One region of the Micromonospora sp. NPDC004704 genome, then DNA from elsewhere that is predicted to be linked to it. Evidence: riboswitches for the same ligand, from Rfam matches in the RefSeq annotation. Region 1 holds a riboswitch; each other region holds the start of a gene.
The links. Region 1 has a riboswitch for cobalamin ahead of bluB (5,6-dimethylbenzimidazole synthase). Riboswitches for the same ligand answer to the same signal wherever they lie in the genome.

Region 1 (3,724 bases):
CGCAGCCGACCGGCACCACCGTCAACTCCGGACCGGCGTCCTCCGGCCGCCACCGGTTCACCAGCCGACCGGTCTCCACGTCGTGGAACTCCGCCACCTGGGGCGACGCGCAGGCGTCGACGGTGACGAGTTGACCGGCGGTGGTGGTGAGCGCCCCGGCCCGGCAGGAGCCGTCGATGTCGACCCGCCACAACTCGTGCCCGTCACCCAGGTCCAGACCGCGCAGCCCGGACCCGCCGATCACCACCAGTACGGCGCGCCCGCCGCTGCCGGTGGCCGGGATCAGTCCGGCGGGGGTGTAGACGGTGCTGGCCCCGGTGCGGCGCCCGTCGTACCCGTGTCCGGGTGGTGGCCCGTCGGCCCGCCACCGGATCCGGCCGGTACGGGCGTCCAGCGCGACCAGGTCGCCGTCCGACCAGCGGCTGACCACGGTGGTCCCGCTGGCCACGATGCCGATCAGCTCGGCCGGCCAGCGCCGGTAGGACCAGTACGGCGTGCGCCGGGTCCGGGCGTCGACCGGCTCGTCGGCGCGGATCTGGCGGGTGGTGGCGTAGACCCGCAGCCGGCCGTCCACGATCAGCGGGGCGGACGCGAGCGTGCCGACCACCCCGGTCGCCGCCCGCACCGGGGCCGGATAGTCGGCGCGGGCGGGGGTGAGCACCTCGGCGGGGGCGAGCACGCGGAAGGTGACCACGGCTGCCGCCGCGACGACCAGCACCGCCACCAGCGCGACCACTGCCGGCCGGCGCCGGCCCCACACGCGGCCCCGCGATCGCATCCAGTACCTCCGCTGGGCACCCTACCGAGACAGCCCCGACGTGCGGCTGGCAGGTCAGGCGGCAGCAGCCGGGTCACCGCGATGATCATGATTGGTTGAGGTGACCACGGCGGCCAGGTCGGCGAGGTCACGACGCAACGCGCCCTCGACGGTACGGGCGGCAAGTCCGCCGAACACCAGCGCGAGCAGGCGCGCGTACGGTGCCGTGACCGCGCCCTCCTGCACCACGCTGACCGCGGTCCAGCCACCGCGCCGCCGCCGACGCCGTCCCTGCACCGGAGTGAAGGTGTACGCGGTCCGGTAGTCGACGCCTACGCCGGACGAGCTGACAGTGAGCCGGTGCGGTGGGCTGAACTCCTCCACCCGGAACTCCTCCAGCAACTCGGTGCCGTCCGGCAGATGGTGACTCTCCCGCCAGACCGTGCCGACCCGCGTCGGACCGGGGGTGAGCACCTCGATCCCGCTGATCGTGGAGAGCCAGTCGGATCGGCCGGGCAGGTCGGTGAAGACCCGCCACAACTCCTCGGCGGACGCCTGCACCAGCCGGGTCACCGCTACCGTCGCCATCACACCTCCCGAACCTCCACCGTACGGGGGGTGACCGACCATTAACGCGAACATTCGCGGAAGGCGACGAGAACGTGACCCGAGTGACGATCGAACCCGCCGCGCTCGGATCCGGAAGCCGTCCCCGCTAGGGTTCGGACCGGCACGAACTGTTGCGAGGTGCCCCGCGCGAGCGGGGAGAATCGGGAAGCCGGTGTGATTCCGGCACGGGCCCGCCGCGGTGACCGGGGAGCTGCCACCCACGCGTACGAGACGCAGCCACTGGCCCTGAAAAGGGCTGGGAAGGCGGGTGACCAGCGCAGATCCGGAAGTCGAAGACCGGCCTCGCTGTCACCAGCCCCTCTGTGGGGGCGCGAGCGCAGCGGGAGCCTGCCTTGGACACCGATCTCTACGACGTCATCCACCGTCGCCGGGACGTACGCGCCCAGTTCACCGGTGCCCCGATCCCGGACGAGGTGCTGCACCGCGTCCTGACGGCGGCGCACGCCGCGCCGAGTGTGGGGCTGTCCCAGCCCTGGGACTTCGTCCTGGTCCGGGATCCGGACCTGCGGCAGGAGTTCCACCGGCACGTGGAGCGCGAGCGGGACACCTTCGCGTCCACTCTGGACGCCGACGCCGCCGAACGTTTCGCCCGGATCAAAATCGACGGCGTACGCGAGTCGACCCTGTCGATCGTGGTCACGTACGACCCGGAGCGGGGTGGACCGGCCGTGCTCGGTCGGCACGCGATCGCCGACGCCGGTCTCTACTCGGTCTGCCTGGCGATCCAGAACCTGTGGCTGGCCGCCAGTGCCGAGCGGCTCGGGGTCGGCTGGGTGTCGTTCTACCGGGAGCCGTTCCTGCGTGAGCTGCTCGGCATCCCCGCCACCATCCGCCCGGTCGCCTGGCTCTGCCTCGGCCCGGTGACCCACTTCGAGCAGACCCCCGACCTGGAACGACACGGCTGGCGTCAACGCCGCCCGTTGTCGGCCGCGATCCACCAGGACCGCTGGCGTCCCTCCGTCTGATCCTCTCCGGGCCTTGCCTCCACTGGGGACCCGCCCGCATACTTTGCATTGCAGAGTAAATCACTGTTGCAGAGTTGAGGAGGGGCCATGGGCCCGGTTGACACGGGGGAAGCCGAACGGACACTGGTCGAACTGAGGCGACTACGCCGACGCACCCATGCCCGCACCCACGCCGGGGCCTGGCTACCGGCAGCGGGTGTAGCGGCCCTGCTGCTGCTGAGCATCACCCTCTACCGCTACCCGTTCGAGCCGGCGTACGCGATCACCGCCGAGTACCCGTACTGGGCCGGGCTGCCTGACCAGCAGCGCAGCGCGCTCGCGTCGTACCTGTTCTGGTTCCTCGGCACGCCGCTGCTGATCGCGGCAACCGCAGCCTGGTACCGGTGGCGCTCCCGCCAACTGGGGCTCCGGGTGGCCTGGTGGCCGTTCGCGGGAACCGCCCTGGGCGTCCTGGTGCTGCTCGCGATACTCGCGGCGGTGCCGAAGGGCCCGCCGTCCGACGACCTGATCGCCGACTCCGGCTTCTGGTGGCAGGGACTGCTGACCCCGCTGGTGCCGATCGCGTTCGCCGTACTCGCGCTGGCCTGGGGCGAACGCAGTCGCACCCTCGCGGCGACCGGAGTGTGGATCATCCTGCTGGCAAGCTGGCTGTGCGGGACCTTCCCGCTGGGGCGCCTCCCGGCCTGGGTGTTCGTGCTGCTCGACGGCAACCCGGACGCGCTCGGTGGCCAACTGGCCCTCCGACCGGGCCACTATCTTGTGCTGATGGCACTGCCGCTGGTCATCTTCGCCGCCGTACGCGCCCGGCGGTCCCGGAGGTATGCCGGTGAGTGACCCGCAGGCGCCGCATCCGTCGCTAGCGCTGGACGACACCGTCCACCAACGCGTACGCCTGGGCATCCTCACCGTGCTCAGCGCGACCCAGGAGTGCAAGTTCGCCACCCTGCGGGACGAACTCGGGCTCACCGACGGCAACCTGAACCGGCACCTGCGGATCCTGGAACAGGCCGAGTTGTTGCAGGTGATTAAGGGTTACGAGGCGCGCCGCCCCTGTACCTGGCTCCGGCTCACCCGGCAGGGGCGGGCCGCCCTACGGGCAGAGGTCGCCGCCCTGGAACAACTCGTCAGCCGAATCCGCAGCGCCCCGGACCCCACCGACCCCGGCACGATCAACTCGGACGCGGGCTCCACCGGCCCGGCACAATCCTGAGACCGCCTGCGCTGTGCAGGGCCTTTCACAGCGGATTGGCAAAGTTTCACTCAAACCCCCGGTTTGCCTGTCACAGCTAAACGTGGGTTTGTCGGCAAACTTCCACTGTCCAGAGACGCGTCCCGACACAAGGGCACCTGAGCCCACTACAAGACGTACGTC
Region 2 (3,724 bases), on a different contig from region 1:
GGCCCGCAACGCCATCCCGAACGCGGCGGTCGACTTGCCCTTGCCCTGACCGGTGTGCACCGCCGTGACCGGCTGGCGGCGCCGCTCCCGGGTGGTGAGACCGTCGTCGGGTACCTGCTCCGGCTTGCCCTGGGGCATCTCAGGCCGCCTTTCCGAGAGTGTGCAGCGCGTCCAGCGGGACGCAGTCGGCGTCGAGCGCGGTGGCGAGCCGCCGGGCCAGCCCGAGCCGGATCGGCCCCGACTCGCAGTCGACCACCACGGAGGCGACGTCGGCCAGCGACGGCACCACGGTCAACGGGTCCGGACCGCTGGTCGCCCGACCGTCGGTCACCACCACCAGCAGCGGCCGGCGGCGCGGGTCGCGGCGGCGTTCGGACTCCAGGGTCCGGGCCGCCTGGCGCAGCCCGGCGGCGAGCGGGGTACGGCCACCGGTGCGCAGTTCGGCCAGGCGCAGCACACCGACCTCGTGGCTGGCGGTCGGTTCCAGCACCGTACTCGCCCCGGTACCCCGGAACGTGATCATGCCGATCTTGTCCCGCCGCTGGTAGGCGTCGCGCAGCAGGGACAGGACGGCGGTCTTCACCACCCGCATCCGGCGGCGCGCCGCCATCGACCCGGAGGCGTCCACCACGAAGAGCACCAGGTTCGCCTCCCGCCCGACGTGCACCGCCTCGCGCAGATCCGAGGCCGTCACCGTGCGGGCTCCGCGCCGGGCGGCGGCCAGCAGGGTGGCGGGCAGGTGCAGGCTGGTCAGCCGGCCGGCCGGCAGCCGGGCCCCGACCACCCGACCCCGCCGGGCGTACGCCGGGGAGCGTCGGCCGGTGTGCGCGCCGGTCCCCCGTCCGCGTACGGCCAGGGCGCGAGTCCGGTACGGGCTCGTCGCCGCGACCGTCGGCTGGTTCCCGGCGGTCGGCTGTTCCGTCGTCTGCTCCTCCGTCCGCTGCTCCGGTACGGGTTGTTCGGCCGGGTCGGTCTGCTCCGGTCCGGTGGTCGGCGGGGGCGGCCCGTCGGATGTGTCCGGCCCCCGGTCGGGTCCACCCGGTGGCGGGCCACCGCCGGGTCCCTCCGGCGGACCGTCGGGCGGCCCTCCGTCCGGGTCGTCGTCGGGTCCGGCCGGCGGGTCGGGCTCCGGATCGGCGTCCGCGCCGTGCTCCCGCAGCAACTCCTCGAGTTTCTCCTGGTCGGCGCCGGGCGGGTCGAGCGGGTCCCGGCGGCGGCGGTGCGGCAGGGCGAGCCTGGCCGCGGCGGCCACGTCGTCGGCGGTCACCACGTCCCGGTCGTGCCACGCGGCGAGCGCCACCGCCGTCCGGGCCACCACGATGTCGGCGCGCAGCCCGTCCACCCCGTACGCGAGGCAGATGGTGGCGATCCGGTCCAGTTCGTGGTCGGGCAGCCGCACTCCGGGCAGCCGTCGACGGGCGACCGCGATCCGCTCGGCGAGTACGGCATCCTCGTCGATCCAGCGCGCCGCGAAGCCCACCGGATCCGTCTCGTACGCGAGCCTCCGCCGGACCACCTCGGCCCGGGGGGCCGTCTCGCGGGGCGCGGTGACCGCGACCACCAGCCCGAACCGGTCCACGAGCTGGGGGCGGGGTTCGCCCTCCTCCGGGTTCATCGTGCCGACGAGCAGGAACCGGGCCGCGTGCTTGACCGACACCCCGTCGCGTTCGACGTGCGCCCGACCCATCGCGGCGGCGTCCAGCAGCAGGTCCACCAGATGGTCCGGCAGCAGGTTGACCTCGTCGACGTAGAGCACCCCGCGATGGGCGGCGGCGAGCAGCCCCGGCTCGTACGCCTTGATCCCGTCGGCCAGGGCACGTTGCAGGTCGAGGGTGCCGACCACCCGGTCCTCGGTGGCGCCGACCGGCAGCTCGACCAGGGTGGCGCGGCGCCGCTGGCCGACCGCCCCCGGTTCGTGCGGGCCGTCCGGGCAGTCCGCGTCCGGGTTGGCCGGGTCACAGGCGAACCGGCAGCCGGGGACGACGTCGACGTCGGGCAGCAGCGCGGCGAGCGCCCGGACGATCGTCGACTTGGCGGTGCCCTTCTCACCCCGGACCAGCACCCCGCCGATCGCCGGGGAGACCGCGTTGAGCAGCAGGGCCAGTCGCAGTTCGGCCAGGCCGACGACGGCAGAGAACGGGTACGGCGGGGTCATCGCCCGCTCAGGCGCGCAGAAGCCATGCTCAAGTCCCTTCCGCGGGTATCCACGCCCGCGTGTGGCTGGGTGTCACCGAGCGGTCGGAGTCTCCTGACTCCCGGATCGACGCTCCCCCTCGACCTTCCGGCCGCTCGGCCGTGGCCCGTACGTGAGGGGTCGCTCCCCGGTCACAGTGGCGGGACCGCCCCGGACTCGCACCGGGTTCCTCCGCGCACCGCTCGTGCAGGCCATGCTGTCCCACCGACCGGTCCGTCGTCAACGTGACCACCGCGACCGCGCCGTGCCCGGTTCGTCTTCCGTACCGACCGGGTAATCGATGGCCATGGCATTCTTCGGGGAACGTCGGCGGCCACCGGTGCCGCTCTTCGTCGGTCTCGGGATCGTGGTGATCGTCGGGTTCGCGATCGCCACGGTCCAGGTGTGGCGCAACGACAACGCGTTGCGGGATCACGGTGAACGAACCACCGCCCGGGTGGTGGAAGTCGATGCGGGCAGGGCCAATCGGACCGAGGTCGAGTTCCGTACGTCCGACGGCCGGCAGGTGCGGGCGTTGATCGGTCAGGGCGACGAGGCGCCCGGTCCCCCTCCGGCGCTCGGCGACGAGGTGCCGATCGTGTACGACCCGCAGGACCCGCAAGCCGACGTCAACGACGCCCGCGCCGGTGAGAACCACGACACGGCGTACCTGTTGCTGGGAGTGACCCTGTTCGGCGGGATCGGGGTGCCGCTGGCAACCTGGGCGCTGGTTCGGGCGAATCGGCGGGACCGGGTGGGGTGATGGTGGGGAGCGGGGCGCCGCCGGCCGAACTGCCGGGCCGGCCGTCCTCGGGTGAGCCGGCCTCCGACCCGTCATGGATCATGGGCCCGCAGCGGGCGCCGGGGCGTGCGACCTGCCGGAGGTCGAGCACCGGGACGGGGAGACGGATTGAGTCGCGGAAGTGTCCTGAGGCTGGCCCTGCTCGCGCTGATCTGGGGGTCCGGCTTCCTCTGGATCAAGCTGGCGCTGGACGGGTTCACCCCGGTCCAGCTCGTCCTGTTCCGGCTCCTGCTCGGAGTCGCGGTACTGGCACCCATCGCCCTGGTACGGAGGCTGCCCTTCCCGACCCGTCGGGTCATCTGGGCGCACCTGGCCGTCGCGGCGCTGTTCGCCAACGCGATCCCGTACACGCTCGTGGGGTTCGGCGAGCAGACCGTGGGCTCGAACGTCGCGGGTGTGCTCAACGCGACCACACCACTGTGGACGGTGCTGGTGGCCGTACTGGCGGGGACGGACCGGACGGTCAGCGTCGGACGCGGGGTGGGCATCGCACTCGGTTTCGCCGGGACCGTGCTGATCTTCACACCCTGGGAGTCGGCCGGTGACATCGCGAGTTGGGGCGGGCTGGCCTGCCTCGCCGCCGCCGCGAGCTATGGCGTCAGTTTTGTCTACATGGGTCGTCATCTCACCGGCCGGGGCATTCCCCCGATCATGCTCGCGACCTGCCAGCTCGCCGCCGGCGCGGCGCTGCTCACGCTCGCCCTGCCCTTCGGTGGCCTGACCGCGCCGACGTGGGGCGTGGTGCCGGT
Region 3 (3,724 bases), on a different contig from region 1:
CACGGAGTGATGTTGATCTCGTCGCTGCCCGTACCGGCGGCTGCCGTGAGCGCGGCGAGTTGGGCTCCGGTGAGCCGGCCGAGCGGCACCACCAGCGCCAGCGCCACCCGCCCGTCGACCTGGGTCACCGGCCCGACCGGTGCCCGCGTCGGCGACTCGGGGATTGTCAGATCGCCGGGCGGCATGAGCAGCGCCGGGTCGAGAGCCGCACGCAGGCGGGCGGTGACCCTCGGTACGCCGTGGTCGAGTTCAGCCAGTCGCCAGGCGGTGCTGTGCTGCGCGGTGGACTCGGCGAGGAACAACCGGGCGGCGAGCAGGGCGGTCGAGGCGGCCTCCGGTGGGCTCACCCGTACTCCCGTGTCGGTGCCGGCCAGGAGCACCGCCACCGCACCCCCGGGTACGGCGAGCAGTCCCACATCCGCCCCGAACCCGGTCACGTCCCCCCGACCGTCGTCGACGGTGAACAGGAACCGACCGGGCAGCCCGGCCAGCGCCGGATCGGCGCAGAGCCCCTCGTCCAGCGCGTCGACCAGTGCCCGGACGTCGACCAGACCCCCACCCACCCGACCACTGAGTACGGAAGCGATGACGTTGCGTACGCGTTCGTGGCTCTCCGACGGCAGCAGCCCCGCCTCGTACAACCGGGCGGCCAGCTCCCGCTCCGCACCCGCCCGCAGGCCACGGAGCTGCACGTTGCCGCGTGAGGTCAGCTCCAGGGCGCCGTCGGCGAGGTCGGTCGTGGCGGCGGCCAGCGCGTCGAGCTGGTCGGCGTGCAGCCGCCCACCGGGCACCCGTACCCGGGCCAGGTTGCCGTCGGCGGCGGCATGTACGCGTCTCGTCCCCGGACAGGCGTCCGGTGCCGACCGCCCTCGTGGTGACCACACCCGGCGGATACTACGGCCTGCGCAGCTGCACCCCTGTCGGGTACCGCTTGACGAACGGGGGTCCGACTCGTGAGAGTGAGAACCGCTGAACGCGGCGACAGGTGGAGGAAGCCGGTGTGATCCCGGCGCGGTCCCGCCACTGTTACCGGGGAGCGGACCCCGACACGGTCACGGCCCACACGGGCGGGAAGACCGGGGCGAGCGACGATCCGGGAGCCAGGAGACTCCGGGTCACCGCGCGGCACGGCACGGACCCGACAGGTCCGCGCCTCGCCGCAACCGACGAACCCGGGGCGCGGACCCCGAGGGAGGAACCACCATGTCACGCCACGCCCTGCGCGGTGCCCGATGATCCTGCTCCTCTCCACCTCGGACACCGACCTGCTCAGCGGACGGGCCAGTGGCGCCGACTTCCGGTTGGCCAACCCGGCCCGTACCTCGGTCGAGGACCTGCCCGCCCTGCTCGACGGCGTCGACCTCGTGGTCGTACGCATCCTCGGCGGCTACCGCGCCTGGGAGGAAGGGCTGGACGCGCTGCTGGCCGGGGCGCTGCCGGTCGTACTCCTCGGTGGTGAACAGGCACCGGACGCGGAGCTGATGCGCCGCTCGACCGTGCCCGCCGGGGTAGCCGCGGAAGCCCACGCCTACCTCGCGCACGGCGGCCCGGCGAACCTCACCGAGCTGCACCGGTTCCTCTCCGACACGATCCTGCTCACCGGGTACGGCTTCGCCCCGCCGGTGCCGACCCCCGAATGGGGGCGGCTGGAGCGCGCGGCCCGCAACAGCGACGGGCCGGTGATCGGCGTCCTCTACTACCGGGCCCACCACGTCGCCGGCAACACCGCGTTCGTCGAGACGCTCTGCACCGCGATCGAGGACGCCGGTGGTCGCCCGCTGCCGGTCTACTGCGCCTCGCTGCGCAGCCCCCAGGCGGCCCTGCTGGAGACCCTCGGCGAGGCGGACGCACTGGTCGTGACCGTGCTCGCCGCCGGTGGCACCCGCCCGGCCGACGCCGGTGCCGGTGGCGACGACGAGGCGTGGGACGTCGGCGCGCTCGCCGCCCTCGACGTGCCGATCCTCCAGGGGCTCTGCCTGACCAGCAGCCGCGCCGTCTGGGCGGACAACGACGACGGTCTCTCCCCGCTGGACACCGCCACCCAGGTCGCCATCCCCGAGTTCGACGGCCGGATCATCACCGTCCCGTTCTCGTTCAAGGAGATCGACGCTGACGGGCTGACCGTCTACGTGGCCGACCCGGAACGGTCCGCCCGGGTCGCCGGCATCGCGGTCCGGCACGGGTCGCTGCGACACATCCCGCCGGCCGACCGCCGGATCGTCCTGATGCTGTCGGCGTACCCGACCAAGCACGCCCGGATCGGCAACGCCGTCGGCCTCGACACCCCGGCCAGCGTCGTCCGGCTGCTCAGCGCCATGCGCGACCAGGGGTACGACATCGGCCCCGCCGACGGACCCGACGCGTTCCCCGGAGTGACCGCCGGTGACGGTGACGCCCTGGTGCACGCGCTGATCGCCGCCGGTGGCCAGGATCTCAACTGGCTCACCGAGGAACAGCTCGAAGCCAACCCGATCCGGATCCCGGCCAGCCGCTACCGGGCCTGGTACGACACCCTCCCCGCCGAGCTGCGCGAGGGCATGGAACGGCACTGGGGACCGGCGCCCGGTGAACTGTTCGTCGACACCTCCCGCGACCCCGACGGCGAGATCGTGCTCGCCGCGCTGCGGTCCGGCAACACCGTGGTGATGGTCCAACCGCCGCGCGGTTTCGGGGAGAACCCGGTCGCCATCTACCACGACCCGGACCTGCCGCCGAGCCACCACTACCTGGCCGCGTACCGGTGGCTGGCCGACGAGTTCGGCGCGCACGCGATGGTGCACGTCGGCAAGCACGGCAACCTGGAGTGGCTGCCCGGCAAGACGCTCGGCATGTCCGCCGCCTGCGGGTCCGACGCCGCCCTCGGCGACCTGCCCCTGATCTACCCGTTCCTGGTCAACGACCCCGGTGAGGGGACCCAGGCCAAGCGGCGGGCGCACGCCACCCTGGTCGACCACCTGATCCCGCCGATGGCCCGCGCCGACAGCTACGGCGACATCGCCCGGCTGGAGCAGCTCCTCGACGAGCACGCCAACATCGCCGCCCTGGACCCGGCGAAGCTGCCGGCGATCCGGGCCCAGATCTGGACCCTGATCCAGGCCGCCAAGCTCGACCACGACCTCGGCCTGTCGGACCGGCCGCACGACGCCGAGTTCGACGAGTTCATCCTGCACGTCGACGGCTGGCTCTGCGAGGTCAAGGACGTACAGATCCGCGACGGGCTGCACGTGCTCGGGGTGGCGCCGAGTGGGCAGAACCGGGTCGACCTGGTGCTCGCGATGCTCCGCGCCCGGCAGATGTGGGCCGGTCAGGTCGCCGCCCTGCCCGGCCTGCGCGAAGCGCTCGGCCTGACCGAGGACGGCACCGCCGGCCGGGTCGAGGTGGACCGGATCGAGGAGACCGCCCGCGCGTTGGTGCTGGCGATGGAGGAACGGGACTGGACCCCCGGCGTCGGCACCGAGGTGTGCGAGCGGGTGCTCGGCGACTCGGTGACCGACCACGAACCGGTGGTCCGGGTGCTGGAGTTCGCGGCCACCGAGATCGTGCCCCGGCTGGACCGGACCACGGACGAGCTGACCGCGGTACTGCACGCCCTCGACGGCGGTTACGTCGCCGCCGGCCCGAGCGGGTCACCGCTGCGCGGCCTGGTCAACGTGCTGCCCACCGGCCGCAACTTCTACTCCGTCGACCCGAAGGCGGTGCCGAGCCGGCTGGCCTGGGAGACCGG
Region 4 (3,724 bases), on a different contig from region 1:
TTGCAGACCGCCGTCTCGCCGTCGCTGGAGACCTCGACGATCTCGGTGCAGAGGTTCGACAGGTGTACCACGTTGCCGGGCTCGGCGGTCTGGTTGCAAAGCCGGTTCGACGGGTCCTTGAACGTCATCCACCCGTTGCCGGTCTGGGCCAGGGTCCGCATCATCCGCCCGTACAGGTCACGGGCCCTGACCTGGCGGACGAACCGGCCGGCGGCCTCGGCGGACCGGTAGGCGGCGTCGAACTCGTCGCCCCACAGGTCGGGCAGCTCGGGCACCTCGGCCGGGTCGAACAGCGACCAGGTCTCGTCGGCCTCGACCCGGCGCATGAACTCGTCCGGGATCCAGTTGGCCAGGTTGAGGTTGTGCGTACGCCGGGCGTCCTCACCGGTGTTGTCCCGCAGCTCGAGGAACTCCTCGATGTCCGGGTGCCACGGTTCCAGATAGACACAGGCCGCGCCCTTGCGCCTGCCTCCCTGGTTGACCGCCGCCACGCTCGCGTCCAGCGTCCGCAGCCACGGCACGATCCCGTTCGACAGCCCGTTCGTGCCACGGATCAGCGCACCCCGGGAACGCACCCGCGACCAGGCGATCCCGATCCCGCCGGCGAACTTCGACAGCTTCGCCACCTGGGCGTACCGGTCGTAGATCGAGTCGAGTTCGTCGCGGGGCGAGTCGACCAGGAAACAGGACGACATCTGGGTGTGCGCGGTGCCGGAGTTGAACAGCGTCGGGGAACTCGGCAGGTAGGCGAGAGACGACATCAACCGGTAGAACCCGATCGCCTCACCCGGCGTACGGGACAGGCCGCAGGCGACCCGCAGCAGCCAGTACTGCGGTGTCTCCAGCACCAGCCGGCCGGTCGGGTGCCGTAGCAGGTAACGGTCGTGGACCGTACGCAGCCCGAAGTACTCGAAACGCAGGTCGGCGGTGGGGTCGATGGCATCGTCGAGCTTGCGGGCGTTGATCGCGACGAACTGCGCCGTGTCGTCGCCGATCAGCCCGAGTTCGTGGCCGAGGCGGATCGCCTGGCTGAACGACGCGATGCCCTGGCCGCGTACCTCCTTGTCGACGTATCCGGCCAGGAGTCGGGCCGCGAGCCGGGAGTACTGGGGTTCCTCGCCGATCATCTCGGCGGCGGTCTGGATCGACAACCGGACCAGTTCGGCCGTGGTCGCCCCGTCGTAGAGTCCGCTGATCGTCCGGGTCGCCACCCGCAGCGGGTCGATGTCGTCGAGGTCGTCCGCCCATCGCTCCACCGCCCGGACGATCTTGTTCACGTCGACCGGCTCGAGCGCCGTTGCGCTTGCGCACCTGCATCTGCGTACGCCGCTGTCCCGGCGCGGGCGGATCGCCGTCCGCCGTCGTGCCGTCCGGCACCAACTCTGTGACCGTCACCTGTCGCTCCTCGTGCTCGTCGCCGACGAGGTCCGGAGTGCGCGCAGGCAGGCAGGGACGCACGCGAGGGCGCGCGTCTGTGCCGTCGGCCGTCCCGCGCGGCCTCGGACCGCCGCGCACGGATGGCCCGGCGCGGCGCGGCTGGCAGGTCTTCGGACTCATGGGCGCGGTCACGGGAACCCGTGACCCCCTACTGACCGTCGCTTCCCAGGCCACCCGGCAGAGGCCGGTTGTCTCCCAGTGCTGTGTGACGGTTGTCGTTCCCACTCACCGCTGCGGGGCAGTCCCGGACTTCCACCGGGTTCCCTCTTGCCTCAGCCGGGTTGGATGCCCGGCTGAACCAGTCGCGCCACAGACTATATATGGGGGAGGGCTGGACACCGAACACCAGATGTCGTGTCGGTGTGTTGGTAAGTGCGGACCCGGTAGCGTCCATCGAGGTTGGTCGCCCGGACTCCGCGTACGCCCACCGCACCGTCCGTAATGGTCCCTGCCGGCACGTCGCGGCCCGGGCAGTGGACCCCGGCGTACGTCACTGAGCGCTACCGGTCAGAGAGGGAAGGGGACGCCGGTGAGGCGTTCGCTGTCGGCCCACAGCCGCCTGCCCTCGGCCGGGTCGTCGGCGCCGCGCGGCAGGGCGACCGGTTTCGGCGTGCCGGCGGTCTGGTTGCGGGAGGCGGGGCCGATGAACGCGCCGGCGTGGACGTCGGGGCTGGTCGCGGCGTAGAGGCTGGGCCACGCGGCGCCCTCCGGCGAGCCCATCAGGAACCTCTCCATCACCCCGCTGAGCGCCCGGAGGAGCGCACCTCGGGTGTGCTGTTGGAGGTTGGTCATGGCGGCGCCGGGGTGGATCACCACGGGGGTGATGGTCGTCCCGGCGAGGCGGCGGGCGAGTTCCCGGGTGAAGACGACGTTGGCGCGCTTGGACTTCGCGTACGCGGCCATCGGGCGGTAGCGTTCCTCGCTCATCAGGTCGGTCAGTGCCCCGCTGCGCCAGGTCGCGGCGATCGCGCTGACCGTCACGATCCGGGCCGCGGGGGAGCGCTGTAGGGCGGGCAGGACCTGGGCGGTGAGCGCGAAGTGGCCGAGGTGGTTGGTGCCGAAGGTCAGCTCGAACCCGTTCGTGGTCGTCCGGCGTTCCGGGATGTTCATCACCCCGGCGTTGTTGACCAGCAGGTCGAGGGTCTCGGTCGCGGTGACCCGCTCGGCCGCCTCCCTGACCGAGGCCAGGTCACCCAGATCCAGGACCAGGGTTTCCAGGTCCGCCTGCGGCAGTTCGGCGCGCAGCGTACGGACCGCGTCGTCGAGCCGTGCCCGGCTCCGCCCGGCCAGGATCACCCGTGCCCCGTGCCGGGCGAGGACCCGTGCCGTTTCCAGCCCGATTCCGCTGTTCGCGCCCGTGATGAGGGCGGTACGCCCGGTCTGGTCGGGGATCGCCTCGGGAGTCCAGTGATCGTGGTTCGGCATCGCGCTCCTCCTTCGTAGTGAACATTCATTCAGTAAGGCGACGATATCCACGGTCGAGGCGGCTTGTCAAATGAATGTTCAGTAGGCAAGCTGGGAGCATGAGTACCCGTGACCCGGAGACCAAACGTCAGCGCCTGCTGGAGGCGGCCCTGTCGGAGTTCGCCGCGTACGGCCTGGCCGGGGCGCGGGTCGACCGGCTCGCCAAGCGGGCGGGGATCAGCGCCGGCCTCGTCTACTCGTTCTACGAGAACAAGGAGGGCCTGTTCGAGGCGGTTTTCGACGCGATCGTCGAGCAGGTGGTCGCGGGGGTCCCGATGGACGCCGACGACCTGGGCGAGTACGCCGCACGCCTCTACGACGGCGGGCTGGCCCACCCCGAGGTGATGCGGTTCGTGGCCTGGTACGAGCTGGAGCGCGGCGACTCGGCCGGCCGGCGGGCGTCCACCTCCGCCGCGATGAAGCAGAAGGTCGACGCGGTGGCGGACGCCCAGCGTCGGGGCGTCGTCACCGACCGGTTCACCGCCGGGCAGATCCTGGCCCTGGTGCAGAACCTCGCCAACATGTGGCAGATGCAGGGCGCCGACTTCCTGGAGCTCGTACCCGAGCAGACCCGGCGTACGACGATCGTGGACGCCGTACGCCGTTTGGTCGCTCCCGCCCGCTGACGGCTCCCGGCGGGCTCGCAGGACCGTTCGTCACCGGATTCCGGGATCGGTTGCCCTCGCCCTGTGGTACGACTGGCTGCGACGACGGATCGGTACGGGGCCGGTTGTCGCCCGAACCGGCAGCCCGGAGGCGGGCGGAAGCGTGGGAACGGGCGGCGCATGACAACGGGTAGAGGCTCCACGCTGATCCGCGACCC

Region 2: it holds a riboswitch for cobalamin, as region 1 does, so the genes downstream of both, ACWEFB_RS28605 (VWA domain-containing protein) here and bluB (5,6-dimethylbenzimidazole synthase) in region 1, are expected to answer to the same signal.
Region 3: it holds a riboswitch for cobalamin, as region 1 does, so the genes downstream of both, cobN (cobaltochelatase subunit CobN) here and bluB (5,6-dimethylbenzimidazole synthase) in region 1, are expected to answer to the same signal.
Region 4: it holds a riboswitch for cobalamin, as region 1 does, so the genes downstream of both, ACWEFB_RS31235 (ribonucleoside-diphosphate reductase subunit alpha) here and bluB (5,6-dimethylbenzimidazole synthase) in region 1, are expected to answer to the same signal.

What each region holds. Positions count from the first base shown of each region.
Region 1 is NZ_JBSGCD010000005.1:304,963-308,686, reverse strand. Features, by position in the region: gene ACWEFB_RS09635 (outer membrane protein assembly factor BamB family protein) at 1-778, opposite strand, end outside; gene ACWEFB_RS09630 (SRPBCC family protein) at 833-1,345, opposite strand; cobalamin riboswitch at 1,489-1,686, shown strand; gene bluB (5,6-dimethylbenzimidazole synthase) at 1,720-2,352, shown strand; gene ACWEFB_RS09620 (hypothetical protein) at 2,440-3,186, shown strand; gene ACWEFB_RS09615 (winged helix-turn-helix domain-containing protein) at 3,179-3,562, shown strand.
Region 2 is NZ_JBSGCD010000027.1:36,522-40,245, reverse strand. Features, by position in the region: gene cobO (cob(I)yrinic acid a,c-diamide adenosyltransferase) at 1-138, opposite strand, end outside; gene ACWEFB_RS28605 (VWA domain-containing protein) at 140-2,155, opposite strand; cobalamin riboswitch at 2,243-2,365, opposite strand; gene ACWEFB_RS28600 (DUF3592 domain-containing protein) at 2,481-2,936, shown strand; gene ACWEFB_RS28595 (DMT family transporter) at 3,084-3,724, shown strand, end outside.
Region 3 is NZ_JBSGCD010000027.1:59,960-63,683, forward strand. Features, by position in the region: gene cobG (precorrin-3B synthase) at 1-884, opposite strand, end outside; cobalamin riboswitch at 990-1,110, shown strand; gene cobN (cobaltochelatase subunit CobN) at 1,233-3,724, shown strand, end outside.
Region 4 is NZ_JBSGCD010000034.1:22,318-26,041, reverse strand. Features, by position in the region: partial or broken gene ACWEFB_RS31235 (ribonucleoside-diphosphate reductase subunit alpha) at 1-1,341, opposite strand, end outside; cobalamin riboswitch at 1,522-1,755, opposite strand; gene ACWEFB_RS31230 (oxidoreductase) at 1,945-2,862, opposite strand; gene ACWEFB_RS31225 (TetR family transcriptional regulator) at 2,961-3,527, shown strand; gene ACWEFB_RS31220 (low temperature requirement protein A) at 3,687-3,724, shown strand, end outside.